2 regions of the Klebsiella sp. I138 genome follow, and region 2 is predicted to be linked to the other one. Evidence: riboswitches for the same ligand, from Rfam matches in the RefSeq annotation. Region 2 holds a riboswitch; the other holds the start of a gene.

What was found. Region 2 has a riboswitch for cobalamin ahead of cbiB (adenosylcobinamide-phosphate synthase CbiB). Riboswitches for the same ligand answer to the same signal wherever they lie in the genome.
Positions count from the first base shown of each region.
Region 1: linked by a shared signal. The riboswitch ahead of btuB (TonB-dependent vitamin B12 receptor BtuB) and the one ahead of cbiB (adenosylcobinamide-phosphate synthase CbiB) in region 2 are both predicted to bind cobalamin.

Region 1 is NZ_CP180447.1:3,990,964-4,005,721, reverse strand. It holds gene zinT (metal-binding protein ZinT) at 1-68, shown strand, start outside; gene ppc (phosphoenolpyruvate carboxylase) at 173-2,824, opposite strand; gene argE (acetylornithine deacetylase) at 3,080-4,231, opposite strand; gene argC (N-acetyl-gamma-glutamyl-phosphate reductase) at 4,410-5,414, shown strand; gene argB (acetylglutamate kinase) at 5,421-6,197, shown strand; gene argH (argininosuccinate lyase) at 6,300-7,673, shown strand; gene oxyR (DNA-binding transcriptional regulator OxyR) at 7,950-8,867, shown strand; gene sthA (Si-specific NAD(P)(+) transhydrogenase) at 8,850-10,250, opposite strand; gene fabR (HTH-type transcriptional repressor FabR) at 10,447-11,082, shown strand; gene ACMYSK_RS18670 (YijD family membrane protein) at 11,098-11,457, shown strand; gene trmA (tRNA (uridine(54)-C5)-methyltransferase TrmA) at 11,504-12,604, opposite strand; cobalamin riboswitch at 12,720-12,899, shown strand; gene btuB (TonB-dependent vitamin B12 receptor BtuB) at 12,967-14,758, shown strand, end outside.
Region 2 is NZ_CP180447.1:5,187,613-5,202,370, reverse strand. It holds gene cobU (bifunctional adenosylcobinamide kinase/adenosylcobinamide-phosphate guanylyltransferase) at 1-137, opposite strand, end outside; gene ACMYSK_RS24360 (cobyric acid synthase) at 131-1,654, opposite strand; gene cbiB (adenosylcobinamide-phosphate synthase CbiB) at 1,750-2,709, opposite strand; cobalamin riboswitch at 2,867-3,028, opposite strand; gene cobD (threonine-phosphate decarboxylase CobD) at 3,115-4,200, opposite strand; gene amiC (N-acetylmuramoyl-L-alanine amidase AmiC) at 4,215-5,468, opposite strand; gene argA (amino-acid N-acetyltransferase) at 5,696-7,027, shown strand; gene recD (exodeoxyribonuclease V subunit alpha) at 7,081-8,919, opposite strand; gene recB (exodeoxyribonuclease V subunit beta) at 8,916-12,464, opposite strand; gene ptrA (pitrilysin) at 12,461-14,758, opposite strand, start outside.

The DNA of each region.
Region 1 (14,758 bases), 1.2 Mb from region 2:
ACTGGCCGACCTATTATCCGTATGCGCTGCATAAAGAGCAGATTGTTGACGAGATGCTGCACCACTAATAAAAATCCCCGGTCACGTGATGCTGACCGGGGACATCGTAGCCGGATAAGGTGCTATCCGCTATTTCCCGGCAAACATCGCGTTGCCGGGGACGGCTGAGAGCTTAGCCGGTATTGCGCATCCCGGCTGCAACGCCCGCAATGGTCACCATCAGCGCTTGTTCTACGCGCGGATCCGGCTCTTTACCTTCTTCTTCAGCCAGACGTGAACGGTGCAGCAGCTCTGCCTGCAGGACGTTCAGCGGATCGGTATAGATATTACGCAGCTGGATAGACTCTGCGATCCACGGCAGGTCGGCCATCAGGTGTGAGTCGTTAGCAATATCGAGCACCACGTTGATCCCGTTGGACAGCAGCTCGCGCAGTTCCGCGCCCAGCTTCCACAGCTCGGGTTTAACCAGTCGCTGATCGTAGTATTCCGCCAGCCACAGGTCGGCCTTCGAGAACACCATTTCCAGCATGCCGAGGCGGGTAGAGAAGAACGGCCAGTCGCGACACATGGTTTCCAGTTCGTTCTGCTTACCATCTTCCACCACTTTTTGCAGCGCGGTGCCCGCGCCCAGCCAGGCTGGCAGCATCAGGCGGTTCTGTGTCCAGGCAAAAATCCATGGAATGGCACGCAGGGACTCGACACCCCCGGTGGCGCGGCGTTTTGCCGGACGAGAGCCGAGCGGCAGTTTACCCAATTCCTGCTCCGGTGTAGCAGAGCGGAAATAAGGCACAAAGTCTTTATTTTCACGTACGTAGCCGCGATACATTTCACACGAAATGTCCGACAGCTCGGCCATGATATGACGCCATTCCGGCTTGGGTTCCGGCGGCGGCAGCAGGTTGGCTTCGAGAACCGCGCTGGTGTACAGCGACAGGCTGCTGATGGTGACTTCCGGTAGGCCGTACTTAAAGCGGATCATCTCGCCCTGTTCCGTTACGCGCAGGCCGCCCTTCAGGCTTCCCGGAGGCTGAGAAAGCAGAGCTGCGTGCGCCGGAGCACCGCCGCGACCGATAGAGCCACCGCGCCCGTGGAACAGCGTGAGTTCAATACCGGCTTTTTCGCAGGTTTTGATCAACGCATCCTGTGCCTGGTATTGCGCCCAGGACGCTGCCATAACGCCGGCATCTTTCGCGGAGTCAGAATAGCCAATCATGACCATCTGTTTGCCCTGAATAAAGCCGCGATACCAGTCGATATTCAGCAACTGGGTCATCACGTCATTGGCGTTGTTCAGATCGTCCAGAGTTTCAAACAGCGGCGCGACTGGTAAAGCGAAGCCGATACCGGACTCTTTCAACAGCAGGTGAACCGCCAGCACGTCGGACGGGGTCTTCGCCATGGAGATCACGTAAGCGGCGATGGATCCGCGCGGCGCTTCGGCGATCACCCGGCAGGTGTCGAGCACTTCACGGGTTTCATTGCTTGGCTCCCACTGGCGTGGCAGCAGCGGACGTTTGGAGTTCAGTTCACGGATCAGGAACGCCTGTTTGTCGGCCTCTGACCAGCTTTCATAATCGCCGATGCCGAGATAGCGGGTCATTTCGCCCAGCGCTTCGGTATGACGGGTACTTTCCTGACGAATATCGATACGTACCAGCGGTACGCCGAATGATTTCACGCGACGCAGGGTATCGAGCAGCTCGCCGTTGGCGATAATGCCCATGCCGCAGGACTGCAGCGACTTATAGCAGGCGTAGAGCGGTTCCCACAGCTGCTCGTTCTGGGTAATCAGGCCAGCAGGCTTCGGCAACTTTTGCCCTTTCAGGCGCGCTTCCAGCCAGGCCTGGGTTTCCATCAGCTGGGTACGCAGCTTTTTCATCAGATAGCGATACGGTTCCTGCGCGCCTTCCGCGCCAGCCAGCTCCCGCAGCTCGTCGGTACATTCGACCATCGACAGTTCGGAAATGAGCAGCTGAATATCTTTCAGGAACAGGTCTGTTGCTTTCCAGCGGCTGAGCAGCAGCACGTGGCGGGTAATATCGGCGGTGACATTCGGGTTACCGTCGCGATCGCCGCCCATCCAGGAGGTGAAACGGACTGGGACGAAGTCCACCGGCAGCTGATAGCCAAGGTTCTCTTCCAGCTGTTCGTTCAGCTCGCGCAGGTAGTTCGGTACCCCTTCCCACAGGCTGTTTTCAACAACGGCAAAACCCCATTTGGCTTCATCAACCGGCGTCGGGCGGTATTTACGGATTTCATCTGTATGCCATGACTGGGCAATCAGCTGGCGCAGACGGCGCATCAACTGGTGGTGCTCATAATCAGCGATATCTTTGTTATCAAGCTGCTTCAGGCAGTTGTTCACTTCCACCATTTTGTGGATCAGCGTACGGCGGGTGATCTCGGTGGGGTGAGCGGTAAGTACCAGCTCCAGAGACAGGGCTTCCACCGCTTTCTTAATGGTCTCTTCGTTGAGATGAGGTTCGTCTTTGAGCTTTCTCAGGGTGCGGGCAATCACTTCCGGATTGCTGGCCGCTTCGCCGTTTGGCGAAATACTGTGGTATTGCTCCGCGGTATTCGCGAGATTCAGAAACTGGCTGAAGGCGCGTGCGACCGGCAGTAGCTCGTCGTTGGACAAGTTTTGCAGCGTGGTGAGCAATTCCTGGCGGTTGGCTTCATTGCCGGCGCGAGAAGACTTGGACAATTTACGGATAGTTTCGACACGATCAAGAATGTTCTCTCCAAGTGCATCCTTGATGGTATCGCCTAGCACCTTACCGAGCATACTGACATTACTACGCAAAGCGGAATATTGTTCGTTCATGTTACCCCAGACACCCCATCTCATTTTATTTTGTTATACCCGGCACTCTGCAGCGGTGAGCATCGGATAAGCAGCCGTCTTTTATAAAGCCACGTAAAAACCCCCACGTCAATTGTTGCGAAATCGCTTCAGCAAACGAATAAATGGCGACAATTTGCGAAATTTAACTCAGAGGTTCCCTGATAAGCGTTGCTTATGGAAATGTGACCAGAATCACCGTCCCGCCCCAGGAAAGAAGGCGGGAACCGGCGGCTTTTAGTGCCAGCAGAAATGGTGGACAACCTGCGTAATAAGCTCCCGGGTTGGCTTAATAAAGCGGGTTTCCAGATATTCGTCCGGCTGGTGGGCCTGATTAATGGAGCCAGGACCTAAAACCAGGGTCGGGCAGAGGGTCTGAATAAACGGTGCCTCAGTACAGTAGTTCACGACTTCCGTTTGCGCGCCGAGCAGCTTTTCCACGACCTGAACCAGCTGGTGGTCCGGCGGGCATTCGTAACCCGGAATTGGCGGGTGAAGTTCGGAGACGGTCAGGCGGCCCGGCCAGCGCTCGCTAACCGGTGCCAGCGCCTCATCCAGCAGCCCGTTGAGATCGTTGAGTGTCATGCCGGGCAGCGGGCGAATATCCATATGCAATTCGCAGCAGGCGCAGATGCGATTTGACGCGTCGCCGCCGTGGATTGCCCCGAGGTTGAGCGTCGGATACGGTACGGTGAAAGCGGCGTAGTGATAGCGTTCTTTCAGCGAATCGCGCAGCTGCATGATGCGGCCAATGGCATCGTGCATCAGCTCAATGGCGTTGACGCCACGCGCCGGATCGCTGGAATGGCCGGACTGCCCCTGGATACGAATCGCGTTGGACATATGGCCTTTGTGCGCGCGCACCGGCTGCAGCGATGTCGGCTCGCCAATGATTGCGCAGTCCGGGCGCAGCTGGGTTGTTTCGGCAAAGTATCGGGCGCCGGCCATGCTGGTCTCTTCATCGGCAGTGGCCAGGATGTAGAGCGGCTTTTTCAACTGACTGACATCGACATCGCGCAAGGCATCAAGAATAAAGGCGAAAAAGCCTTTCATATCGGCGGTGCCAAGGCCGTACAGCTTGTTGTCGTGTTCGGTGAGGGAGAAGGGATCGCGGGTCCAGCGGCCGTCATCGAAGGGGACGGTATCGGTATGTCCGGCGAGCAGCAGGCCGCCAGCGCCGTGGCCGGTACTGGCCAGCATATTGAATTTGTTGCGCGTATCCGGTACCGGCTGAACTTCCACATTGAAGCCAATTTCGCGGAACCAACCGGCGAGCAAATTGATTAAAGTCTCATTACTTTGATCCAGCGCCTCTTCGGTTGCGCTGATGGAAGGTGTGGCGATCAATGCGCGGTAAATCTCGATAAAGGGCGGTAAATTGTTTTTCATTGTTGACACACCTCGGGTCATGATAGTATCAATATTCATGCAGTATTTGTGAATAAAAATACATTATCGTTGAGCGTAAGAAAACCCATAAAATGTAGGGAAAGTGCTTACGGCTTAACAGGGTGAGGAAGAGAGATGCTTCCTGGGCAAATATGACGTAAGAAGGTGAAGAGCCCCGATGTTGAAGACGCTGATTGTGGGTGCCAGCGGTTATGCCGGCGCAGAGCTAGTGACCTATGTAAATCGCCATCCTCATATGACCATAACCGCTTTGACGGTCTCCGCGCAAAGCAATGATGCAGGGAAATTCATTTCCGATTTGCATCCGCAGCTGAAAGGCATTGTGGATTTACCCTTGCAGCCGATGTCAGATATCAGCGAATTTAGCGCCGGGGTCGATATCGTCTTCCTCGCCACCGCGCATGAAGTGAGCCACGACCTCGCGCCGCAGTTCCTGGCCGCAGGCTGCGTGGTGTTCGACTTATCCGGTGCCTTCCGGGTGAACGACGGTGCGTTCTACGAAAAATATTACGGCTTTACGCATCAGCATCCGGCCCTGCTTGAACAGGCGGTTTACGGGCTGGCTGAGTGGAGCGTCGACAAACTGAAAGAGGCGAATTTAGTCGCTGTGCCTGGCTGCTATCCGACGGCAGCTCAGCTGTCGCTGAAGCCGCTGATCGATGCGGGCCTGCTGGATCTTAACCAGTGGCCGGTGATCAATGCGACCAGCGGCGTTAGCGGCGCAGGTCGCAAAGCGGCAATTGGCAATAGCTTCTGTGAAGTCAGCCTGCAGCCGTATGGCGTGTTCAACCATCGTCATCACCCCGAAATCGCAACCCACCTTGGCACCGAAGTGATTTTCACGCCTCATCTCGGCAATTTTAAACGTGGGATTCTGGAAACCATTACCTGCCGTCTGAAGCCAGGCGTCAGCAAAGAGCTGGTTGCCGAAGTGTTCCAGCAGGCGTATGCCGATAAGCCGTTGGTTCGTTTATACGATAAAGGCGTGCCCGCATTGAAAAACGTCGTAGGTCTGCCATTCTGTGATATCGGTTTTGCGGTTCAGGACCAGCATATTATCGTGGTAGCTGCGGAAGATAACCTGTTGAAAGGCGCAGCGGCGCAGGCAGTACAGTGCGCGAATATTCGTTTCGGCTTCGCTGAAACGCAGTCTCTTATTTAAGGTGTGATGATGAACCCATTAATTATCAAACTCGGCGGCGTTTTACTCGACAGCGAAGAAGCGCTGGAGCGCCTGTTTACCGCGCTGGTGAATTACCGTGAAACGCATCATCGCCCGCTGATTATCGTGCACGGCGGCGGCTGCGTGGTGGATGAGCTGATGAAGCAGCTCAACCTGCCGGTGAACAAGAAAAACGGTCTGCGGGTAACGCCGGCGGATCAAATCGACATTATTACCGGTGCGCTGGCGGGTACCGCCAATAAGACGCTGCTGGCATGGGCGAAAAAACACCACATTGCGTCCGTTGGCCTGTTCCTTGGCGATGGCGAAAGCGTTAAGGTCACTCAGCTGGATGAAGAGCTGGGCCACGTTGGCCTGGCGCAGCCGGGTTCACCGGCGCTGATTAACACGCTGCTGGCAGGGGGCTATCTGCCGGTGGTCAGCTCTATCGGCGTCACCGATGAAGGGCAACTGATGAACGTCAATGCTGACCAGGCGGCTACCGCACTGGCGGCGACGCTCGGCGCAGATTTGATTCTGCTTTCCGATGTCAGCGGCATTCTCGATGGCAAAGGTCAGCGCATTGCGGAAATGACCGCGGCGAAGGCGGAGCAATTGATCGAGCAAGGTATTATCACTGACGGCATGATCGTGAAGGTCAATGCGGCGCTGGATGCGGCGCGGGCGCTGGGTCGTCCGGTGGATATCGCCTCCTGGCGCCACGCGGAACAGCTGCCGGCACTGTTTAATGGCACGGCCATTGGCACGCGTATTCTGGCGTAATATTTCATGCCCGGCGGCGCACAGTTTGCCGGGCCTACAAGACTGTAGGTTGGGCGAGCGCAGTGCTGCCCGACAGAACTAAACGAATTTAAGGAAATAGTTATGGCACTTTGGGGCGGGCGTTTTACTCAGGCAGCAGATCAGCGGTTCAAGCAGTTCAACGACTCTTTGCGCTTCGACTATCGCCTGGCGGAGCAGGATATCGTTGGCTCCGTTGCCTGGTCTAAAGCGCTGGTGACGGTTGGTGTTCTGAGTGCCGCCGAGCAGCAGCAGTTGGAAGAGGCGTTAAGCGTGCTGCTGGAAGAGGTGCGGGCGAACCCGCAGCAAATTCTGGAAAGCGATGCGGAAGATATTCACAGCTGGGTGGAAGGCAAGCTTATCGACAAAGTGGGCCAACTGGGCAAGAAATTGCATACCGGACGCAGCCGTAACGATCAGGTAGCAACCGATCTGAAGTTGTGGTGTAAGGATACCGTTGCCGAGCTGCTCTCTGCCAACCGCCAGCTGCAAAGTGCGCTGGTGGAGACGGCGCAGAACAACCAGGATGCCGTTATGCCGGGTTACACTCACCTGCAGCGCGCGCAGCCGGTGACGTTTGCCCACTGGTGCCTGGCCTACGTTGAGATGCTGGCGCGGGATGAAAGCCGCCTGCAGGATACTCTGAAGCGCCTGGACGTCAGCCCTCTTGGCTGCGGTGCGCTGGCGGGTACCGCCTATGATATCGATCGCGAGCAGCTGGCCGACTGGCTGGGTTTTGCCACGGCGACCCGCAATAGCCTGGACAGCGTTTCTGACCGTGACCATGTGCTGGAGCTGCTCTCCGATGCGTCGATTGGCATGGTCCATCTGTCACGCTTCGCCGAAGATCTGATTTTCTTTAATACGGGTGAGGCCGGGTTTATTGAACTGTCCGATCGCGTCACTTCCGGCTCCTCGCTGATGCCGCAGAAAAAGAACCCGGATGCACTTGAGCTGATCCGCGGGAAATGTGGCCGCGTCCAGGGCGCCCTGACCGGCATGATGATGACCCTGAAAGGCCTGCCGCTGGCCTACAACAAAGATATGCAGGAAGACAAAGAAGGGCTGTTCGACGCGCTCGATACCTGGCTTGATTGTCTGCATATGGCGGCGCTGGTGCTTGATGGTATTCAGGTCAAGCGTCCGCGTTGCGCAGAGGCGGCACAGCAGGGATATGCGAATGCGACCGAGCTGGCAGATTATCTGGTGGCGAAAGGCGTACCGTTCCGTGAAGCGCACCATATCGTCGGGGAAGCGGTTGTCGAGGCCATCGCTCAGGGGAAACCACTGGAAGATTTGGCGCTGGCCGATCTGCAGAAGTTTAGCAGCGTGATTGCCGATGATGTTTATCCGATTCTGTCGCTGCAGTCTTGCCTGGATAAACGTCTGGCTAAAGGCGGCGTCTCGCCGAAGCAGGTCGCACAGGCGATTGCTGACGCGAAACAGCGTCTGGTGTAAATCCTGTCGTCCCGGGGCTGATGCCTGTGGGACAGATGAGATAAGAAGCTCGGGCTATGTCCGGGCTTTTTTATGCAAAAAAAAGCGGACACAAGGTCCGCAAAAGTTCACGTTGGCTTTAGTTGTTCGGTCAGGGAATGCGCTGAGGCGGTGTCGTGATTTTCTGACTTTCGCCTCGTTTCTGGGTTTATTATTGAACAGAAAACTTGATAGGGATAATCGTTCGTTGCTATGCTATCTATCGCCATGAACTATCATGGCGACGGAGGATGAATAATGAATATTCGCGATCTTGAATACCTGGTTGCGCTAGCCGAGCACCGCCACTTCCGGCGCGCGGCGGACTCCTGCCACGTCAGCCAACCCACGCTTAGCGGTCAGATCCGCAAGCTGGAGGATGAACTTGGGGTCATGTTGCTGGAGCGCACCAGCCGTAAGGTTCTGTTTACCCAGGCCGGACTGTTGCTGGTAGATCAGGCGCGTACCGTGTTACGCGAAGTCAAAGTGCTCAAGGAAATGGCAAGTCAACAAGGTGAGACCATGTCCGGGCCGCTGCATATTGGCCTGATTCCGACCATTGGCCCTTACCTGTTGCCACAAATAATACCGATGCTGCACCAGACTTTTCCAAAGCTGGAAATGTACCTGCATGAAGCACAAACGCATCAACTGCTGGCCCAGCTGGACAGCGGTAAGCTCGACTGCGCGATCCTCGCGCTGGTGAAAGAGAGCGAGGCCTTTATCGAGGTACCGCTGTTTGAAGAGCCGATGATGCTGGCAATTTACGAAGATCACCCGTGGGCAAATCGCGATCGCGTACCGATGTCTGATTTAGCCGGAGAAAAGCTGCTGATGCTGGAAGATGGCCACTGCCTGCGCGATCAGGCGATGGGTTTCTGTTTTGAGGCCGGCGCGGATGAAGATACGCATTTCCGCGCGACCAGTCTTGAAACGCTGCGCAATATGGTGGCTGCAGGTAGCGGCATCACGCTGCTGCCGGCGTTGGCGGTGCCGCAGGAGAGAAAACGCGATGGCGTGGTGTACATCCCGTGCATTAAGCCGGAGCCGAGACGTACTATCGGGTTGGTTTACCGCCCCGGTTCACCGCTGCGTAGCCGCTACGAACATCTGGCGGAGGCCATCCGCAGCACCATGGATGGCCATTTCGACAAGCCGTTAAAACAGGCGGTTTAAGCCATTTAAAGCGGCGACCCTATAGGCTTCCGCCATGGTCGGGTAGTTAAAGGTGGTGTTAACGAAGTACTCAATGGTGTTGCCACCACCTTTTTGCTCCATAATCGCCTGGCCGATATGAATAATCTCGGCCGCGCGTTCGCCAAAGCAATGAATCCCAAGGATCTCTTTCGTTTCTCTATGGAACAAGATCTTCAGGGTTCCCACGCTCATACCGACAATTTGCGCCCGTGCCAGATGTTTAAACTGCGCGCGACCCACTTCGTATGGCACTTTCATGGCCGTCAGCTGCTGCTCGGTTTTACCCACGGAGCTGATTTCCGGGATGGTGTAGATCCCGGTCGGGATATCTTCAATCAGGTGGGCAGAAGCCTCACCCTTAATCAGCGCTTGTGCGGCGATGCGTCCCTGATCGTAGGCGGCTGATGCCAGGCTCGGATAGCCGATGACATCGCCGACGGCATAGATATGCGGCAGCGCGGTCTGGTACATGCTGTTGACTTTGAGCTGGCCGCGGCTATCGGTTTTCAGACCAATATTTTCCAGTGCCAGGGAATCGGTGTTACCGGTACGGCCATTGGCGTACAGCAGACAATCGGCTTTCAGTTTCTTACCCGATTTCAAATGCATAATCACGCCATCATCGACGGCTTCAATTTTCTCGTACTCTTCGTTGTGGCGAATCACCACACCGCTGTTCCAGAAGTGATAGGAGAGGGAGTCGGACATCTCCTGATCGAGGAACGCCAGCAGGCGGTCGCGGGTGTTGATCAGGTCGACCTTCACCTCCATGCCACGGAAAATAGACGCGTATTCACAGCCAATAACCCCGGCGCCGTAGATGATCACGTGACGTGGTTCGTGCTGCAGGCTGAGAATCGAATCGCTGTCGTACACGCGCGGATGGGAAAAATCGACATCGGCCGGATGATACGGGCGGGAGCCGCAGGCGATGACGAATTTCTCCGCGGTTATCGTTTCGACGGTGCCGTCGTGACATTCCAGGGCGAGCGTGTGTTCATCAACAAAGTGCGCGTTGCCCTGCAGTATTTCGCAGTGGTTACGCTCATAGAAACCCTGACGCATATGGGTTTGCTGGTTAATGACGCTGTCGGCATGGTTAAGAATGTCGGCGAAAGAAGAACGAAGAAGGCGGGAGTGGTCGCTGTAGAGGGGGTTTTGGTTAAATTCGATAATACGACTGACGGCATGGCGGAGGGCTTTCGACGGGATGGTGCCCCAATGGGTACAGCCGCCGCCGACGTTATGATAGCGCTCGATAACGGCAACGCGCGCTCCCTGCTTAACCAGCCCCATTGCGGCACCTTCACCGCCAGGGCCGGAGCCAATGACTATTGCATCATAATCCCAAGAGTGTGACATGGCATTACTCACCTGTTTTATACATAAAATAAACACGATGATAACATTCGCCGGGCTTTAACCCAATTATCGTTGTGCTTTTTTGCGGCCTAAAAGCAGATTCGGCTCGTAAACAATCATTCACAAACCAGTGTAAACCGATTAGTTTTAATCTCTGGTATAGTGCCAGCAGGTCTATTGGAAGGATTCAGACATCGTGATGGGCGTAAGAGCGCTACAAAAAGAGAAAACCCGGCGTTCGCTGGTCGAAGCCGCATTCAGCCAGCTTAGTGCTGAACGGAGTTTCGCCAGCTTGAGTTTGCGAGAAGTTGCGCGCGAGGCGGGGATTGCACCGACGTCCTTTTATCGCCATTTTCGTGATGTTGACGAACTCGGTCTGACGATGGTCGACGAGAGTGGACTCATGCTACGCCAGCTGATGCGCCAGGCGCGGCAGCGTATCGCCAAGGGCGGCAGCGTGATTCGCACCTCTGTTTCTACATTCATGGAATTTATAGGTAACAACCCAAACGCTTTCCGTCTTTTATTACGGGAACGTTCTGGCACATCCGCGGCGTTTCGTGCCGCCGTGGCGCGTGAAATTCAACATTTCATTGCGGAACTTGCCGATTATTTAGAAATCGAAAACCATATGCCGCGTGCCTTTACTGAAGCGCAGGCTGAAGCTATGGTCACTATCGTTTTCAGCGCGGGCGCTGAGGCGCTGGACGTCGGCCCTGAACAACGCCGGCAGCTGGAAGAGCGACTGGTACTGCAGCTCAGAATGATCTCGAAAGGCGCGTATTACTGGTATCGCCGCGAACAAGAAAAAATGTCAAATCATTCCGAATAACGTGAAGGACGAGCAATGAAACACTCAGTTCAAGATAAAGGTACGCTGCTGCTGGCGCTGATCGCTGGTTTGTCCATTAATGGAACCTTCGCCGCGCTGTTCAGCTCGATCGTTCCCTTTTCCATCTTCCCGGTACTGTCTCTGCTACTGACGATTTACTGTCTGCATCAGCGCTACCAGAACCGCAGTATGCCCGTTGGGCTGCCTGGCCTGGCTGCCGCCTGTTTTATTCTGGGCGTTTTGCTGTATAGCACCGTCGTGCGTGCGGAATATCCGGATATCGGGTCTAACTTCTTCCCGGCCGTGCTGTCGGTGATCACCGTGTTCTGGATCGGCTACCGGATCCGTAACCGCAAGGATACTGCGGCAGAGTAAGCCCGCAGCTGTTACCCGGCAAACATCATGTTGCCGGGTTTCCCGCTTACTTTTTCGTGAGCAAAACGCCACATTCCATATGATGGGTGTACGGGAACTGATCGAACAGTGCCAGGCGCGTGACGTCGTGGGTCTGACTTAAGGTTTCCAGGTTCTGGCACAGAGTCTCCGGATTACAGGAGATGTACAGAATTCGCGGATACGCCTGCACCATCTTCTCCGTTTCGCTATCCAGCCCGCTACGCGGCGGATCGACAAAAATCGTCTCACACTGATAGCTTTGCAGGTCGATACCCTGCAGGCGGTTAAACTCCCGCACGCCGTTCATGGCCTGAGTAAACTCTTCCGCCGCCATACGGATGATCTGTACGTTATCAATATGGTTAGCCGCAATGTTGTACTGCGCCGCCGCGACCGACGGTTTGGCTATTTCTGTTGCCAGTACGCGATCAAAATTGCGCGCCAGCGCCAGGGAGAAGTTGCCGTTGCCGCAGTACAGCTCGAGTAAATCACCCGTTGCCTCTTTGGTGGCGTCCAGCGCCCATTCCAGCATCTGAATATTCATGGCGGCATTGGGCTGAGTGAAGCTGTTTTCTACCTGGCGATAGATCATTTCGCGGCCGGCGACCGGCAGGCGCTCATCTAAATAGTCCTGATCGAGCTCGATTTTGGTTTTGGTAGCGCGGCCAATCAGATGCACGTTGAGGTTTTTCGCCCGTAGTGCATCGCGCAGGGCTGTGGCCTGCTGACGCCACTCGTCGTCGAGCTTCTTGTGGTACAGCAGCGACACTACGGCCTGATTGCTCATGGTCGTCAGGTAATCGACCTGGAACAGCTTATGGCGCAGAACCGGATTATCGCGTACACCATCGATAATTTCGCTCATCAACTGATTGATGAGTTCACTCGCCGCCGGAAAGCGATCAACGCGAATCCGGGATTTCGTCTGCTGGTCGAACATGATGTGGTACAGGTCGTCGCCATCGTGCCACAGACGAAACTCGGCACGCATTCGATAATGGCTGACCGGCGAACGAAACACCTCCGGAACCGGCGCGCTAAAAGGCACCATCATTTTTTGCAGACGGACGACTTTCTCTGCCAGCTGCGCTTCATATTGTTCGGTCGGAAGGTGTTCTGGGGTCATGATGCATCCTGAATAAAATAAGTACGCGGGGATTGTAGGGAAAGCGCAGGGGATGTCCAGCCCGGAAAAGGGAACAAATATAATTATAGAAGTCTGGACTTCTATATGTTTCTAATTATAGCATTGTGTAACCGGTCCTGTGAGTTAAAAGGGAATCCAGTGTAAATCTGGGGCTGACGCGCAGCGGTAAGGAAGGTGGGATGAACGCATTGTGCAGACACTGCCGATTTCAGGTGGGAAGTCCTCATCCATAACACACCCCAAGCCCGAAGACCTGCCGGAATACGTCGCATTTGGTTTCTATCATCGCGTGCTACTGATGAAACCAGCGGCATCCTTTATATGTTACGGATGCTTTTACAATGATTAAAAAAGCTTCGCTGATGACGGCTCTCTCCGTCACGGCATTTTCTGGCTGGGCGCAAGACAGCAATTCAGATACGTTAGTGGTGACAGCAAATCGTTTTCAACAGCCAGTCAATACGGTTCTTGCGCCGACTGACGTGGTCACCCGGGAAGATATCGATCGCTGGCAGGCGAAGGATTTAAACGATGTTATGCGTCGGCTGCCGGGTGTGGATATTGCCCAGAATGGCGGGATGGGGCAAAGCTCTTCTTTATTTATCCGCGGCACCGAAGCCAAACAGGTTCTGGTACTGATTGATGGCGTACCCATGCCTCGTCCTGGTATTACCAACAACCCTGACCTCAACCAAATACCGCTATCGCTGGTGCAGCGTGTGGAATACATCCGTGGTCCGCGTTCGGCCATTTACGGTTCCGGTGCGATGGGCGGCGTGATTAACGTCATCACCCACTCTGATAAAGAAGAATCTAAGATCACCGCAGGCGTTGGCTCTGAAGGCTACCAGCAATACGACGGCACTCTGCGCCATCGCTTCGGCGATACGGTTGCGACGGTCGCCGGTTCCTATGAGGGAAACAAAGGCTTTAACGTTCAGCCTGATTCGACCTGGTCGCACGATCAGGATCGCGATGGTTTCCGCAGCAAAGCGTTCTGGGGTGGTCTTGAGCATAAATTTAACGATAACCTGAACGGTTTCTTCCGCGGGCGTAGCTATACCAACAACGCAGACTACGATCTGGGAAGCCCGCCATATAGCCCTGCCTACAGCGCAGATGAAGAGCAGCTCTATAACCAGAGCTGGGACGCAGGCCTGGCATTTAGTTCCGGAATCTACTCTTCACAGCTGATCGCCAGCTATCAGAAGGTCAAAGACTATAACTACAGCAGCATCTATGGCCGTTACAATGACGGCACGACGCTCGATCGGATGACGCAGCGTAATCTGCAGTGGGGCAATAACGTTATTGTTGGCCATGGCTCTGTGAGCGCCGGCGTGGACTGGCAGCAGCAGCGGCTGACCTCGTCGGATACGGTAATATCGGATACCTACAAGCGTGATAACACGGGTCTGTATCTGACCGGTCAGCAGCAGTTTGGCGATGTGACGCTCGAAGCGTCCGGTCGTGAAGACCACGATGAACAGTTCGGCTGGCACGGTACCTGGCAGACCACCGCCGGTTGGGAGTTCGTGGAAAACTATCGCGTAACCCTGGGCTATGGCACCGGCTTCCTCGCCCCTTCACTGGGACAGCAGTTCGGTTCGACCCGATTTGGCATCAGCTCAAACCCGAACCTGAAGCCGGAAGAGTCTCAACAATGGGAAGCGGGGCTTGATGGTCTTACCGGTCCGCTGGACTGGCGCCTGTCGGCGTATCACTACAAAATCACTAATCTGATTACCTATTACTCAGATCCTGTCACCTATGAAGGCGAGTATGACAATATCAATGCCGCAACGATTAAAGGCGTTGAGTGGACGGGTAATATCGATACAGGCATTTTCAGCCATCGCGTCACGTTGCAGTACGTCGACCCGCGTAATGATGATAATGGTGAAGTCCTGGCCAGACGTTCTAAACGCCAGGCGAAGTATCAGGTGGACTGGACGATGTTCAACGTCGATATGGATGTATCGTGGCAGTATTACGGCAAGCGCTACGATAACAACACGTCTCAGTACAATAATACGCAGCGCATTTTGCCAAGCTACAGCACTCTTGACGTTTCTGCCGCGTATCCGATCACCGATCACCTGACGGTTCGTGGTAAAATAGCCAACCTGTTCG
Region 2 (14,758 bases):
TGTTGAATCCTCTGAGCCATTTCCTCATCAACACTCTGCGAGGTCGCGAGATACAAAACCTGTGGCGAATTGGCAATGAGTGCCTCGGCGTGGCGGCTTTTTCCGCTACGGGCACCGCCGGTAACCAGAATCAGCATGATGGCTCCTGATGCTGCTGCATAATATGATAAATCTTTTCGATATCAATATGCTGGCGCATAGCAGCGGCCAGCACATCAAACTGCTGCGATTTGTATTGCGCGTAGTGAAGAGTGGTATCCAGCGCTTCCAGCCCTTTGCGCTGCCGCAGGCCGTTGACCAGCGCGCGAGTGAAATCATCGCTGTCGAACAGGCCATGAAGGTAAGTACCAAACGCCAGCCCGTCGTCCGTCATTGCCCCGTCAGCCACCCGCCGGCCATTTTTCTCCAGCTGCATCACCGGCCGGCAGTTCCCGTTCAGGGTCGTTTCACCCATATGTATTTCGTAGCCTCGTACCTGCAGGGCAGAAGCCCCTGCCAGCCAGTCCGGAAGGGCTGCCGCCATCGTAGCCTCCACCTGAGTGGTGGTTTTATGTCGGGCAAATTGCGTCACCGTATCGAGCAGACCGAGTCCGGGCAGCGTTCCCAGACCGGACTCTACTTCATCGACAATCGCCTCACCCAACATTTGATAACCGCCGCAAATCCCCAGCACCGGTATTCCCTGCTGATGCGCCTGCAATACGCCCAGCTCCATTCCGCTGTCGCGCAGCCACAGCAGATCGCCCAGCGTATTTTTACTGCCGGGCAGGATAACTAAATCGGCCTGCGTCAGATCCTGCGGGTGCCGCACGTAGCGCACGCGTACATCCGGCTGCGCCGCCAGCGCATTGAAATCGGTGAAGTTTGAGGTATGGGGCAGTTGAACGACCGCAATGTCGATTTCGCGCTTCGCCGTGCTCAGATACTTCCCTTTCTGTAGCGCCACGCTGTCTTCATCCTCCAGATCGACCTCCAGCCACGGCAGCACCCCCAGCACGGGAACACCGGTTAACGCTTCGATCTGTTCGATTCCGGAATAGAGTAGCGCGATATCACCGCGGAATTTATTGATGATCACCCCTTTAACCCTGGCGCGTTCCTGCTCCTCAAGCAGCGCCAGCGTCCCGTAAATCGCGGCAAACACGCCCCCTCTGTCGATATCGGCAACAAGGATCACCGGGCATTGCGCCATTTCCGCCATCCCCATGTTGACGATATCGCGATCGCGCAGGTTGATCTCCGCCGGGCTGCCGGCCCCTTCCAGAACCAGCACGTCATACTCCTGCGCCAGGCTGCGATAGACCGTCAGGATCTGTTCGCGCAGGCGCGGTTTATATTCGTGGTAGCTCACCGCATCCATATCCGTCGCCACTTTGCCCATCAGCACCACCTGGGCTTTAAGATCGCTGGTTGGCTTCAACAAGATGGGGTTCATGCGCACATCCGGCGCGATACCGGCCGCTTCAGCCTGAAAGATCTGCGCCCGGCCCATCTCCTTGCCATCCGCCGTGATCCCTGAATTGAGCGCCATATTCTGCGATTTAAACGGCGCCGTGCGCAGGCCATCCTGATAAAAAATGCGGCATAATCCAGCCACCAGCACGCTTTTACCGACGTCGGACGCCGTTCCCTGCAGCATGATTGCCTGCGTCATGACGTCTCCTCGTTCGCATTTTTTCGCATTACTCTTCCATCCCGCTTCTGTTTTATGTTGCAACTGCCCTGGCCACAAAAAGCCATCTTTCGTTCTCAGGCCACGCCTGCCCACAGATACCGCACCGCCATAAACAGCACCAGCGCCAGCGTCGAAGCCACCCACATCAGGCGCAGGGTGCGGGGAATATCATCGACCGAAATATCGCGTACGGTGTCGCCAATCCAGGGTTTTTCCACCCGCTCGCCAAAATAGTCGTTTGGACCGCCGAGCCGGATACCTAACGCACCGGCGACGCTGGCTTCCGACCATGCGCAGTTAGGGCTGCTGTGTTGATAGCGATCGCGCCAGCCAATACGCAGGGCACGCGCACCGTCGTAACGACATAAAAACGCCGCCAGGCTGAACAGCAGCCAACTCAGGCGCGCGGGAATAAAATTCGCCACATCGTCAAGACGGGCGCTGACCATACCGATAGCACGATATTTTTCATGTTTATACCCCACCATGGAGTCGAGTGTGTTAATCGCTTTATAGGCCATCGCCAGCGGCGCGCCGCCCAATAGCAGGAAGAACAGCGGCGCAATAATGCCATCGACGGTGTTTTCTGCAACCGTCTCCACCACCGCGCGATTTATCTGCTCAGGCCGTAGCTGCGAAGTATCACGCCCGACAATCCAGGCAAGTTTTTCCCGACTTTGCGCCAGGTCGCCCGCGCGTAGCGGACGTTCAACTTCTCTGGCGGAATCCGCAAGGCAGCGCCCGGCCAGCAGGGTAAAGATCATCCACACCTCAATCACCCAGCCAAGCCAGGGATGGAGAGTTTCCGCCAGTTTCAATATGCCCCAGGCCAGGAACCACGTAAGCCCAACCACCGTCAGCCACATCAGCCCACCGCCGATGCGCAGCGCGCGTTGGCTGTGACAGTGCCGGCGCACGATTCGTTGAATAATAGTGATGAGATTGCCAATCCAGCGCACCGGATGCGGCCAGCGCGGCGGATCGCCGATAACAGAATCGAGGATCCAGGCGACGCACCAGGCAAGCAGCGTCATCGTCCCGGCCCCGTGACTAACCGCCAACGGGCGAAAATGAATGAATGGAGTTGTACCGCCATACCCTGTTCCTGTTCAGGGTGGTCGGGGTGTAAAGGTGCGCCTGACGCCATCTTTCGACGGCACGCATCTGAGCAACCCACTTCCCACCGAAGTTGTTGATAATCACCGACAGGCAGGTTTTCTGGCTTAGCGTCATCCTCACCCGCCCTTCCCGGTCTCACGATCGGTGGTATTTACGGGGTTGTCAGCATCACAGCAGCGGGGGCTGCGGAGGATTGTCACCTCCTTCCCTGGCACCTGTTGGTTAGCCTGATGCTTCAGAGATCCGGCCTGACGTATCCCGGATCTCTGAAGCATCAGGCAGCGTATTATGCCATACGCAGGAGCCGGTCGCTTGCGGAGTCAGACGTCGGCGGAGAGGAGGGCGCTGAGCGCGGTAAGCAGGCGCTGATTCTCCTCAGGGCTGCGAATGGCCACGCGGAAATAACCGGCACTCAGTCCCGAATAGTTTGCGCAGCTGCGGATCAGAATATGCTGGTGCAGCAAAGCCTGTTGCAGATCGAGCCCGCTGAGATCGCAGCGTAAAAACAGATAGTTTGCCCGCCCCGGGTAAACGGTCAGGCCGCGCAGCTGGCGGAGGGCCAGATACAGGCGACTGCCCTCCTGCGCCAGCCATTGCCAGGTAGCCTGCTGATAGGCGCTGTCCTTGAGCACTATTTCACCCGCCAGAGCCGCAAAGGCATTAATTGACCACGGCATTTGCTTCTCACGCAGCCGGGCCACGGCTCGTTCATCGCTGTTAACCAGGTAGCCAAGACGCAGGCCGGGAATCGCATAAAACTTGGTGAGGGAGCGGAGCACCCAGATGTGGGGGTTATCCTGCAGAAAGGGAATAAAACCCGACCGGTCGGGAATAAAATCGATAAATGCTTCGTCCAGGATAAGGGCAATCCCCGCGTCCCGGCAGCGGGCGGCAATCGCCTCAAGCAGCGCGTGTTCAGGCAGAAGACCGGTAGGATTATTGGGCGTACAGAGGAATAAACAGTCCAGCTCTGGCGTCAGTGCCTCAAGAATAGCGTCGGTCAACTGCCAGCCATCTTCCTCACGCAGCGCGAATTCCAGGACCGTGCAATCGACCGCCTGCAGCGCGCGGCGATACTCCGCAAAACCGGGCGTCACCACCATCGCCCTGCGCGGCTTCAGGCCGTGCGCAAGCGTAAAAATAGACTCGGTTTCGCCATTGCCAGCCAGTATCCACGATGCGGGAATGCGGTGGTGTTCCGCCAGCGCAAGATGCAGCTGCTGATATTCAACGTCAGGATAGCGTTCTGCCCGTTCAAGATTATCAATAAGCGCGCGCTTTACGCATTCCGGCATGCCGAGGGGATTAATGTTGGCGCTAAAATCCAGCAGCTGTTCCGCCGAGATGCCCAGCAGCGCGGCGGCTTCCCGGGTATTCCCGCCGTGCGCGCTCTTCAGTAGCGCCATCTCCTGCTCCTGTGTTATCCGCGCCTTGCCAGCGTAGCGCCATCGGCGAAGTAGGCTTTAATTCCCGCCAGAATCGACTCGGCGACCTGCTGCTGGAAGGTCGCCGTTTTCAGCTTACGTTCTTCTTCCACGTTGCTGATAAACGCCGTTTCCACGAGGATAGACGGTATATCCGGTGCCTTCAGCACCGCAAAACCCGCCTGCTCCACCTGGTTTTTATGCAGGTTATTCACTCTGCCCATTTTTTGCAGCACCGCTTTGCCAAACTTCAGGCTATCGGCGATGGTCAGCGACTGCACCATGTCGAACATCGTATGGTCGACATAGCGATCGCCGCTTTTACTCACCCCCCCGACCAGGTCAGAGGCGTTCTGGGTCTGGGCCAGATATTTTGCGGCGGTACTGGTTGCGCCTTTGGTCGATAGCGCAAACACCGATGAGCCTCGCGGCTGTCGGCTGGTAAAGGCATCGGCGTGAATCGAGACGAACAGATCGGCACGCTGCTTTTGCGCCTTGGCAACGCGGACCTTCAGCGGAATGAAGACATCTTCATTCCGGGTCATGTAGGCCCGCATGTTGCCCTCTTTTTCGATAAGCGCACGTAGCCGGCGGGCAATTTGCAACACCACGTCCTTCTCGCGGGTATGGTATTTTCCTATTGCGCCGGAGTCTTCGCCGCCGTGGCCCGGGTCGAGCATAATCACGATCGGCCGGTCGCGCCCGGCTTTGCCCGGCTTCGGCCCGCTTTCGGCAGGAGGCACCTGACGCTCAAGATCGCCTTTATTGTAATCTTCCAGTAACGCCAGCAGCGGATCCTGAACATCGGTCGCGGTCGAAGGATAAAGATCCATGACCAGACGTTCTTTAAAACCAGCCACCGGCGCCAGGGCAAAGAGCTGCGGTTTAACGTTCTGCTTAAGTTCAAACACCATGCGCACAGTTTGCGGATCAAACTGCCCGACGCGCGCGGACTTAATATAAGGATCGTCATCGCGAATACTCGCTCCCATGCCTTTTAGCACGGAGTTAAGATTGACGCCTTCCAGATCCACCACCAGCCGTTCCGGATTGCTCAAGGCAAACTGTCGATATTTCAGCACATGATTCGATTCTACCGTGACGCGCGTATAGGTTGACGACGGCCAGACGCGTACAGCGACGACCTGCGCGGCAGCCGCTAAGCCTACCGGGCTGACGCTCATTAACCACATTGCGCCCGCCCCCTGTAAAAAACGACGACGGCTTAATCCTGACTTGTATCCCGGCATGCCACTCCCAAGCAATAAAAACGTATTCGTACTCAAAACAGACAGATTGACCGGAAACTTTAACGAAAGCTGCATAACCTGTCATCAATAAAAGGGTAAACAATCTTAGACAGCACGCTTTTGATCACAGATTTTTATCAGTTTCGGCGCAAATTTAGACTTGCGTTTAATGCTGAAACAGAATAAAAATACACTAATTACGAATAATCATGCATTGAGGTCAAGTCATGGTGAAGGAACGTCGCACCGAACTGGTAGAAGGATTCCGCCATTCTGTCCCCTACATTAACGCCCATCGGGGGAAAACGTTTGTCATCATGCTTGGCGGCGAAGCAATTGAGCATGAAAATTTCTCCAGCATTGTCAATGACATTGGTCTTTTGCACAGCCTGGGCATCCGCCTGGTAGTGGTCTATGGCGCACGCCCGCAGATTGACGCCAATCTGGCAGAGCACCACCACGAGCCGGTTTATCATAAACAGACCCGCGTTACCGACGCCAAAACCCTCGAGCTGGTTAAGCAGGCTGCGGGCATGCTGCAGCTGGAAATTACCGCACGCCTGTCGATGAGCCTGAATAACACCCCGCTGCAGGGCGCGCATATCAACGTGGTGAGCGGTAACTTTATTATCGCTCAGCCGCTGGGCGTCGATGATGGCGTTGATTATTGCCATAGCGGGCGCATCCGCCGTATCGATGAAGATGCGATTCATCGCCAGCTGGATAACGGCGCGATTGTACTGATGGGCCCCGTTGCCGTTTCGGTGACCGGCGAAAGCTTTAACCTGACCTCTGAAGAGATTGCTACGCAGCTGGCCGTTAAGCTGAAGGCCGAAAAAATGATCGGTTTCTGCTCATCCCAGGGGGTTTACAATCAGGATGGCATGATTGTTTCCGAGCTGTTCCCGAACGAAGCTCAGGCGCGCGTAGAAGAGCTGGAGGCCGAAGAGGATTACAACTCTGGTACGGTGCGTTTTCTGCGCGGGGCCGTGAAGGCCTGTCGCAGCGGCGTGCGTCGCTGCCATCTGATCAGCTATCAGGAAGACGGGGCGTTGCTGCAGGAGCTGTTCTCACGCGATGGTATCGGGACCCAGATAGTCATGGAAAGCGCCGAGCAGATTCGCCGCGCCACCATTAATGATATCGGCGGAATTCTTGAGCTGATTAGCCCGCTGGAGCAGCAGGGTATTCTGGTGCGCCGCTCGCGCGAGCAGCTGGAAATGGAAATCGATAAATTCACTATTATTCAACGTGATAACACCACTATCGCCTGTGCCGCGCTCTATCCGTTCCCGGAAGAGAAAATCGGTGAGATGGCCTGCGTCGCGGTGCATCCGGATTACCGCAGCTCATCGCGCGGTGAAGTGCTGCTGAACCGCATTGCCACTCAGGCGAAGCAGATGGGCTTGAGCAAATTATTTGTCCTCACCACCCGCAGTATTCACTGGTTCCAGGAGCGCGGCTTTACGCCGGTTGATATCGACCTGCTGCCGGAGAGTAAGAAAGAGATGTACAACTACCAGCGTCGTTCAAAAGTGATGATGGCCGACCTCGGCTGAAGCAACCTCCCCGGTGGGCACGACGCCTGGCCGGGGAAATAACGAACCAGAGGTTACGCGCCGCGGGCAAAAATATCCGCCAGCCCGCTGCGCCGCTCGGTTCGGGCGACGATGGACTGGGTCAATACCTGCTCGTCGGCATAAATCGACAGCCGCTGTTTGGCCCGCGTGATTGCGGTATAGACCAGCTCACGGGTGAGCAGCGGTACGATTTTAGCGGGCAGAATCAACGCCGCATGAGTGAATTCCGATCCCTGCGATTTATGTACCGTCATTGCCCACGCGGTGTCGTGCTCCGGCAAGCGGCTTGGCTGCACCGACTTAATGCTGCCATCCGGCATCGGGAACCAGACACGTAGCCCCTCTCCTCGTTCCAGCGCAATCCCGATATCGCCATTGAACAACCCCAGAGCACTGTCGTTGCGCGAAATCATCACCGGGCGCCCCTCATACCAGCGCGAATGCCTCGGTAGCGTAATCGCCCGCCGACGGTTAAGCATCTGCTCCAGCTGTTCATTCACTCCGCTGACGCCGTAGGGGCCATCGCGCAGGGCGCACAGCAGCTGGAATTCACCGAAGGCGGCAATCAGTGCCTCCGGCTCTGCCCGCTCGCGCAGCAGTTGCAAATAGCGACCATATCCCGCCTGCGACTGCATGAGCATCGCTTCGTATTCTTCAGTCGTACTCAGCGGATGCAAAACAATATCGTCGAAGGGCTGGCGTAGCGTCGCTCTCACGCCGCTGCGATCGCCGTTGTTCACCGCACGGGCCAGACTGCCGATGCCGGAATGGCTGCCGAAACGGTAGCTTTTTTGCAGCAGGCACAGGCTGTCGCGCAGTGCGCCCGCAGCCTCACTTTCGCCAGCCGGTACCGGGTGGCCGGTCAGCCGGGTCAGCTGCGCCGCGCGCGCCGCGGTATAGCCAGTATTCACCCAGGCACAAATATCCCCGAGCACCGCTCCGGCTTCCACGGACGCCAGCTGATCGCGGTCGCCGAGGAAAATGACCCGTCCATGTTCCGGCAACGCATCAATCAACCGCGCCATCATTGGCAGGTCAATCATTGAGGCCTCATCTACCACCAGCACATCCAGATGCAACGGATTGCCAGCGTGATAGCGCATCCGCTGACTGCCGGGCTGAGCGCCCAGCAGACGATGCAGTGTGCTGGCCTCGGTGGGCAACAGCGTCTTCTGCTCATCGCTCAGCGGCAGGCGACGCAGCGCCTCCCCCAGCGATTCCGTCAATCTTGCCGCCGCTTTCCCGGTCGGCGCCGCCAGACGGATCCGGCAGCGTGGCTGACGGGTCGTCTGAATCAGCGCCGCCAGCAGCCTGGCGACGGTAGTGGTTTTCCCGGTGCCGGGGCCGCCGGAAATCACCGAAATACGGCGGGTCAACGCCACCGCAGCAGCAACCTTTTGCCAGTCTGTTTCCGCGCTTGCAGGGAACAGCGCATCCAGCGTGTGAGCCAGTTGAACCTCATCAACGTCCACAACCTGGTTGGCTTCATTGAAGAAACGCGCGACGGTCAGTTCATTACGCCACATCCGGTTGAGGTAGAGCCGGTCGCCGCAGAGGACGATCGGCGTCGGCCGCTCGCCGCCGCTAACCGCCTGCGAGGCGAGCAGAAGCGCCGACCAGTCATCAGGTGACCCCGCCTGCGCCAGCAGCTGTTCGCGCAGATCGTTGGCTTTTCCGCTCAGAAGCTCGTCCGAGCGCAAACGTGAAATCGGCAGACAAACGTGTCCTTCGCCGGCATCGCGACTGAGCACTGCCGCCGCCAGCTTCACCGCCGGATGCGCGTCTTGTGCCACCATCAGCGCAAACTGCACATCTAACGGGCGCAGCATGCGCTGATTTACCGCTTCCAGCAGCAGTTCATCCATCGTCATGGCAGGACCTCCTCCTGTACATCTCCGGCAAACAGCGCATCCAGGCCGTCAATCAGCGGCTGCGCGGGGCGTGCGGTGAAAATCCCCTGCTCGCCACCCTGTCCGTCCATGCCGCGTAAAAAAAGATAAATCACGCCGCCGAAATGGCGTTCGTAATCGTAGTCAGCAATGCGGTGGCGCAGGTAGCGGTGCAGCGCCAGGCTATAGAGCTGGTACTGCAAATCGTAACGGTGCGTCCGCATGGCCTGTTCCATTGCCTGACGGGTATAGGCTTCGCGGTCTTCCCCCAGCCAGTTCGATTTATAATCCAGCAGATAATATCGGCCGTTATGGCGGAACACGAGATCGATAAAGCCTTTTAACATTCCGCGGACCTGGCGAAAGTCCAGGGGCGGGCAGTCCACAGAGAGCGGATCGTAGCGGCGAATCAAGGCGTCCAGGCGCTGCGGTTCCAGCGGCCGTTCGATCGGCAAATAGAAAGCCATCTCCACCTGCTTATCGCCTGCGGTGAGCTGATTGAGCGCTATTCCGGCGCCCGGTAGCGGAGTCCGCAGCACGTCGTCCAGCCACTGCGTGAGTACCGGCGTCCACTGTTCTCCGAAGCCCCCGGACTGCAGCTTTTCCGCCATCCAGTCGGCAGGAACCGGCTGGGTAAAATCGAGGTCTTCAAACAGGCTGTGCAGGAATGTCCCCGGCGATGCCCCGCGCGGAAACTGATGCGGCGTGAGCTGCGGCTCTGTGGCAACCTCGCCGACGCCAGCGGCGTCGACATCAAGACGCGGGAGCAGATCCTGAGCCACGCTGTGGCCATGCTGCTGCAACCCGGAATAGCTGGTGACCCGCCAGTCATCGGTGACCTGCCGGGCAAGGATCCTCGCGGACAGCGGCGGCAGCGTCTCCTGCGGCGCCTGCCAGGGTGTGGGATCCGGCGCATCGGGCATTTGCAGGGCGATATCCTCGCAGCAGAACGCCTGCAAACGCGCGGCCAGCCCGGCGGCATCCATCGCTTCGCCGCCTTGCAGCAGGCGCCCGAGCGCGCTCTGATGAAAATCACTGGCGCCGGGTTTGTCGCTGCGCCGGGTACTCAGCGGGGCAACACCGAGGCTACAGTGCCAGACCGCGCGAGTCAGGGCGACGTAGAGCAGGCGTAAATCTTCCGCCAGGCGCTCCGCTTCCGCCAGCTCCAGACTGCCTTCGTCCTGACCCAGATCGAGCACTGCGGCAAACGAGTCGCGATCGTGATAAAACGCCTGATCCTGTTTACGGAAACGGGCAATAAACGGCAGCCAGACCAGCGGATACTCCAGCCCTTTGGATTTGTGCACGGTGACTATCTGTACCAGGTGCTTATCGCTTTCCAGGCGCATCTGCTGACTGGACGCGTTGCTGTCCGGTTCGGCAATATGCTGCGTCAGCCAGCGCACCAGCGCATGTTCACTTTCCAGTTGGCTGGCCGCCTCCTGTAGCAGTTCGCTGATATGCAGGATATCGGTTAAACGACGTTCGCCGCCGACGGTCACCAGCAGGTTTTCCGCAATTTGCCGGGCGCTCATCAGCGCACGCAGCATCGGCATCACGCCACGCTGGCGCCAGATTTGTCGGTAGCCGCTGAACTCTTCAACCAGTTCGTCCCAGGCACGTTCATCCTGATTAAGGCGTTCAATATCCAGCGCATTCAGGCCGAATATCGATGTCGCCAGCGCACTGCGCAACGTATTTTCGCGTTCGGGAGCCAGTACCGCCTGCAGTACCCATAAAATCTCCTGCGCTTCCGGCGTATCAAACACGCTATCGCGGTTAGAAAGATACACCGACGGGATAGCAAGCCGCCGTAACGCATCGCGGATTAGCGACGCTTCCTGGCGGTTACGCACCAGGACCGTAATATCGGAGGCCTGTACCGGCAGGGCTTCTTCTCCACGCCAGAGCAGCGCGCGCCCCTGTTGACCGGCGCTTAGCCAGTCGCGAATTTGCGCCGCGCACAGCTGCGCCATATAAGCCTGATAATCACCGGCCCCGACGCCCTCGCCCGGCATCAGCCAGATGTTCATGGCTGGAACTGCGTCGTTATCAACGGTAAAGCGCAGTCCGCGGTTTTTCCCTGCCGGTTTGACCGGCAGGAAAGGGATCTCGCGGAACATAAAGGGATTATCGCTCAGGCTGAACAGACGGTTAACGCTTGCAACCATCCCGGGGGCCGAACGCCAGTTGGTATCCAGCGTATAGTGCGCCGCCACGTCGCCGCGCGCTTTCATATAGGTGAAAATATCCGCGCCGCGAAAGGCGTAGATGGCCTGCTTGGGGTCACCGATAAGCAGGAGCGCCGTCTCCGGCTGCTGCCGCCAGATGCGGCGGAAAATACGATACTGCTGCGGGTCGGTGTCCTGAAATTCATCAATCATCGCTACCGGGAAGCGCTGGCGAATGGCGCCGGCCAGCGCGTCTCCACTCTCTCCGCGCAGTGCGTCATCAAGCCGGCTGAGCATATCATCGAAGCCGAGTTCGCCGCGTCGGCGCTTCTCGCGTGCTACCGCCTCACGGATTTCCACCATCGCCCTGGCGATAACCAGATCCGTCAACGTCAGCGGGGAAGCCAGCAGCTGTTCAACCGCACTAAACAGCGGATGCACCGGCGGCTCGCCGCCCGCTTTGGTGCGTTCATACAGGAAGGCCTGAGAAAATTTCTCCAGCGCTTCTGGCAACTGGTAGCTTAGCGTCTCTTCCTGCGCCCAGAGGTTGATTTTCTCTATCCATTTTCCCTGGTTGCCGCGATTGAACTTGCGCCGGTCGAGGCCGGAGTTCTCCAGCACGCTGTCAATCTCAGCAACCTGCTCCCGCCACTGCGTTTTCATGGCATTGATGCGCGTAATAATTTGCTGATGGCGTTCGGCCAGCGTCTCTTCTTCCGCCGGCGGGGATTTGAGCTGTGGCGCTTCGCCCTGCAACCAGCGGTCGAGGGATTTCAGCAGATCGCGCGGACCTTTCCACGCGTCATGAATAACCGCGGCAATCTCCCGCGGCAGCGGATAGCAATGACGACGCCAGAAGTCGGCGCAGGCCTGGTAGCGCAGCCGGGACTCATCCTCGATCAGCTGCTGCTCAAACAGCATGCCGGACTCAAAGGCGTTCAGGCTGAGCATCCGCTGGCAGAAGCCGTGGATAGTAAATACCGCCGCTTCGTCCATCTGCCGTTCCGCCAGCAGCAGCGTATTCGCCGCCTGCTGCTTATCCGGGATTTCGGCCAACAATGCGGCATAGAGGGGGTCGCTCGCGTTTTCACGCAGGCAGGCAATACGTAGCTCGTGGATATTACTGCGAATACGGCCACGCAGTTCTTCGGTAGCCGCCTCGGTGAAGGTCACCACCAGCAGCTCTTCCACGCTGACCGCGCGAGGAAAGGCGGATTCCCCGCCAAGTCCCAGCAGCAGCCGCAGGTAAAGTGCGGCGATGGTAAAGGTTTTTCCTGTGCCCGCAGAGGCTTCTATCAGGCGCTCACCCATCAAGGGCAAGCGCAGGGGATCCAGAGGCTCAGCGGTTTCGGTCATTCGTTCTCTCGCATCAGGGGTAAGGATTTCTGCAATGCGCTGACGTTTTCCCAGACTTTGCCACCCTCAGGGTGGACGTAATCCGTCTTGCCATTCTGGCTGCCGGAAATCTGGGACAATATCGCCATGCCTTGCGGATCCACTACCGTCTGATGGAAGAAGTCGGCAAGTACTTGCGGCGTCAGCAGTTTAATCTGAGCCACTACTTTATCACGTGAATCGAAGCGCATATTACCGCGATCGAAATCTTTGCTGAGCTGCGAGGCTTCACCACCCAGGGTTTGCGGCGCCTGGATCATCTGGCTAATCACCGCCTGCTGGATTTGCGCAAACTCTGTCGGGCTCATCGCCCGGAGTCTGGCTTCCGCCGTTGGGAAGAACGCTTTGAAGCGCTGCCAGAGGAAAGCCGGCTGTTTATCGCTGCTTTGCAGCAGGAAACCCATGCCCCACTGACGCCCGACGTTCATCGGGAAAGCGAAGACCGCATAGCCAAGCTGCTCTTCGGTACGCAGTTGAGTATAGAACCACGGTTGAATGATCTGCCCGAGCAGGGAGCTGGCGGCGGAACTACTGTATTCATCCATGTTCGGCGGTGCGAAGACGGCAGCCAGTGCCGAATCGGTGCTGTTGCCAGGCTTTTCAAAAATCGCCAGCTGTTTACTGTTGATCAATACGTCTTTGTTGCGACACCACTCATTGCCATCGGCCCCCAGCTGCTGCTGGATCTGGCGCGCCATGGCAGTGGACTGTTCAGCCGTGAGATTACCAATAACCAGCAGTTCCGGGCGCCCTTTCGCTTTCAGGTTATCGCGGTAGGCCAGCACATCTTTCAGGCTAATTGACGGCAGCAGACCCCGACGCTCCTCGCGTTGGAAATAGGGAACCTGAGACAGCATCTGAACCGGCATTATCGCCTGGTCGTAGGCTTTGCCTTTATCCGCCGAATCCATCATCTGCGCATACCAGGATTTGGCTTGATCAAGCTGCTCTTCGGTGGGCGTGTAGCTGAAATAGCCGTCCAGCAACGCGGTAAACAGCTGAGGCAGCCGCTGGGTGTAGCCATTGGCGTTGACCATCAAGCCGTTATTGGCGCCGGTAGAGAAGCTGATCCCGCCGACTGCCGCCTGGTTACTGAGCTGATCGAGAGCGATGCCTGCCAGATAGTCATTCAGCGCAAACATGACCTGGCTCCGGGCGCTGTCCATGGCCTGCGGGTTACGCAGTACCAGGGAAACGTCAGCCTTGGGTTCACTGGCAAAAAACTGACTCGGCGCATAGACCACGCGCAGGGTCGGCTCATCGACGATCAGCTGCGGATGCGGGTAGGCTTTATCACTTTTAATCAGCGTAAAATCATCGGGGATATAAGGGTTCAGCACCGGCAGCTTCAGATCGATAGCGCTCGCCTTCTGCTGCCAGTCGCTGAAGGTCTGGGCGCTAATCTTGTCGACCTGATACGGCGCATTTACAAAGTAAGCCGTCTTGTTATGCGGCTCCTGCGGGCTGATATACCAGATGCGCGCATTTTGCGGCGTCATCATCGCCAGCCGGTCTTTAATCGCCTGCGGATCGTAACGATCGGCAATGTTGACCACGTCCAGCGCGTGCTCCACCGGTACGCGGATCATGGTGTCCGCCAGCCATTCTACGTAGTCCATATCGCGGTTGATCGACGGATAGCGGAAATCAAGCGCCAGAACATGGGACAGCTCATCGAAATAGCGTTTGTCGATGCCCTGGCTACGCAATACGTTGAGGTAGCTGAAGATAGCCGCCGCCACATCATCACGATGGGCCAGGCCTTTATCGGTCAGGGTTGCGGAAATCGCCAGCACGCCGCTGTTGCCGTTAACAGCCGGATCGGAATCGGCGCGGATACCTTCTACCAGGCCTTGCTGCTGCAGCCAGTCAGATAAGGTCCCCGGGCTGCGGTTGCCAATCAGGTAGGTCACGAGTTCGTCTGTTTTGCTACGGAACTGGTCGCTGTTGTTATCAATACGGAATTCAACGCGCAGCACTTTTCGCGGCATGGCCGGGACGTAGTGAATGATGACGCCCTTTTGCGCATCGGTCACAACCGGGACGGTAATTTCCGGTTTGCTGATGTTGTGGTTTGGCACCCGGCCATAGGTTTTCGCCGCGATGCTCGCCAGCTCCGGCAGCGGTTTGTTGCTGTATATGACCGCCTTCATCAGGTTCGCGGAATACCAGCTGTCGCGGAAGGTATGCAGAGCATCGAGCACCGGTTTACCGGGTTTGTCGCTCAATGTTTCGAGGTTACCGCCGGAAAAATG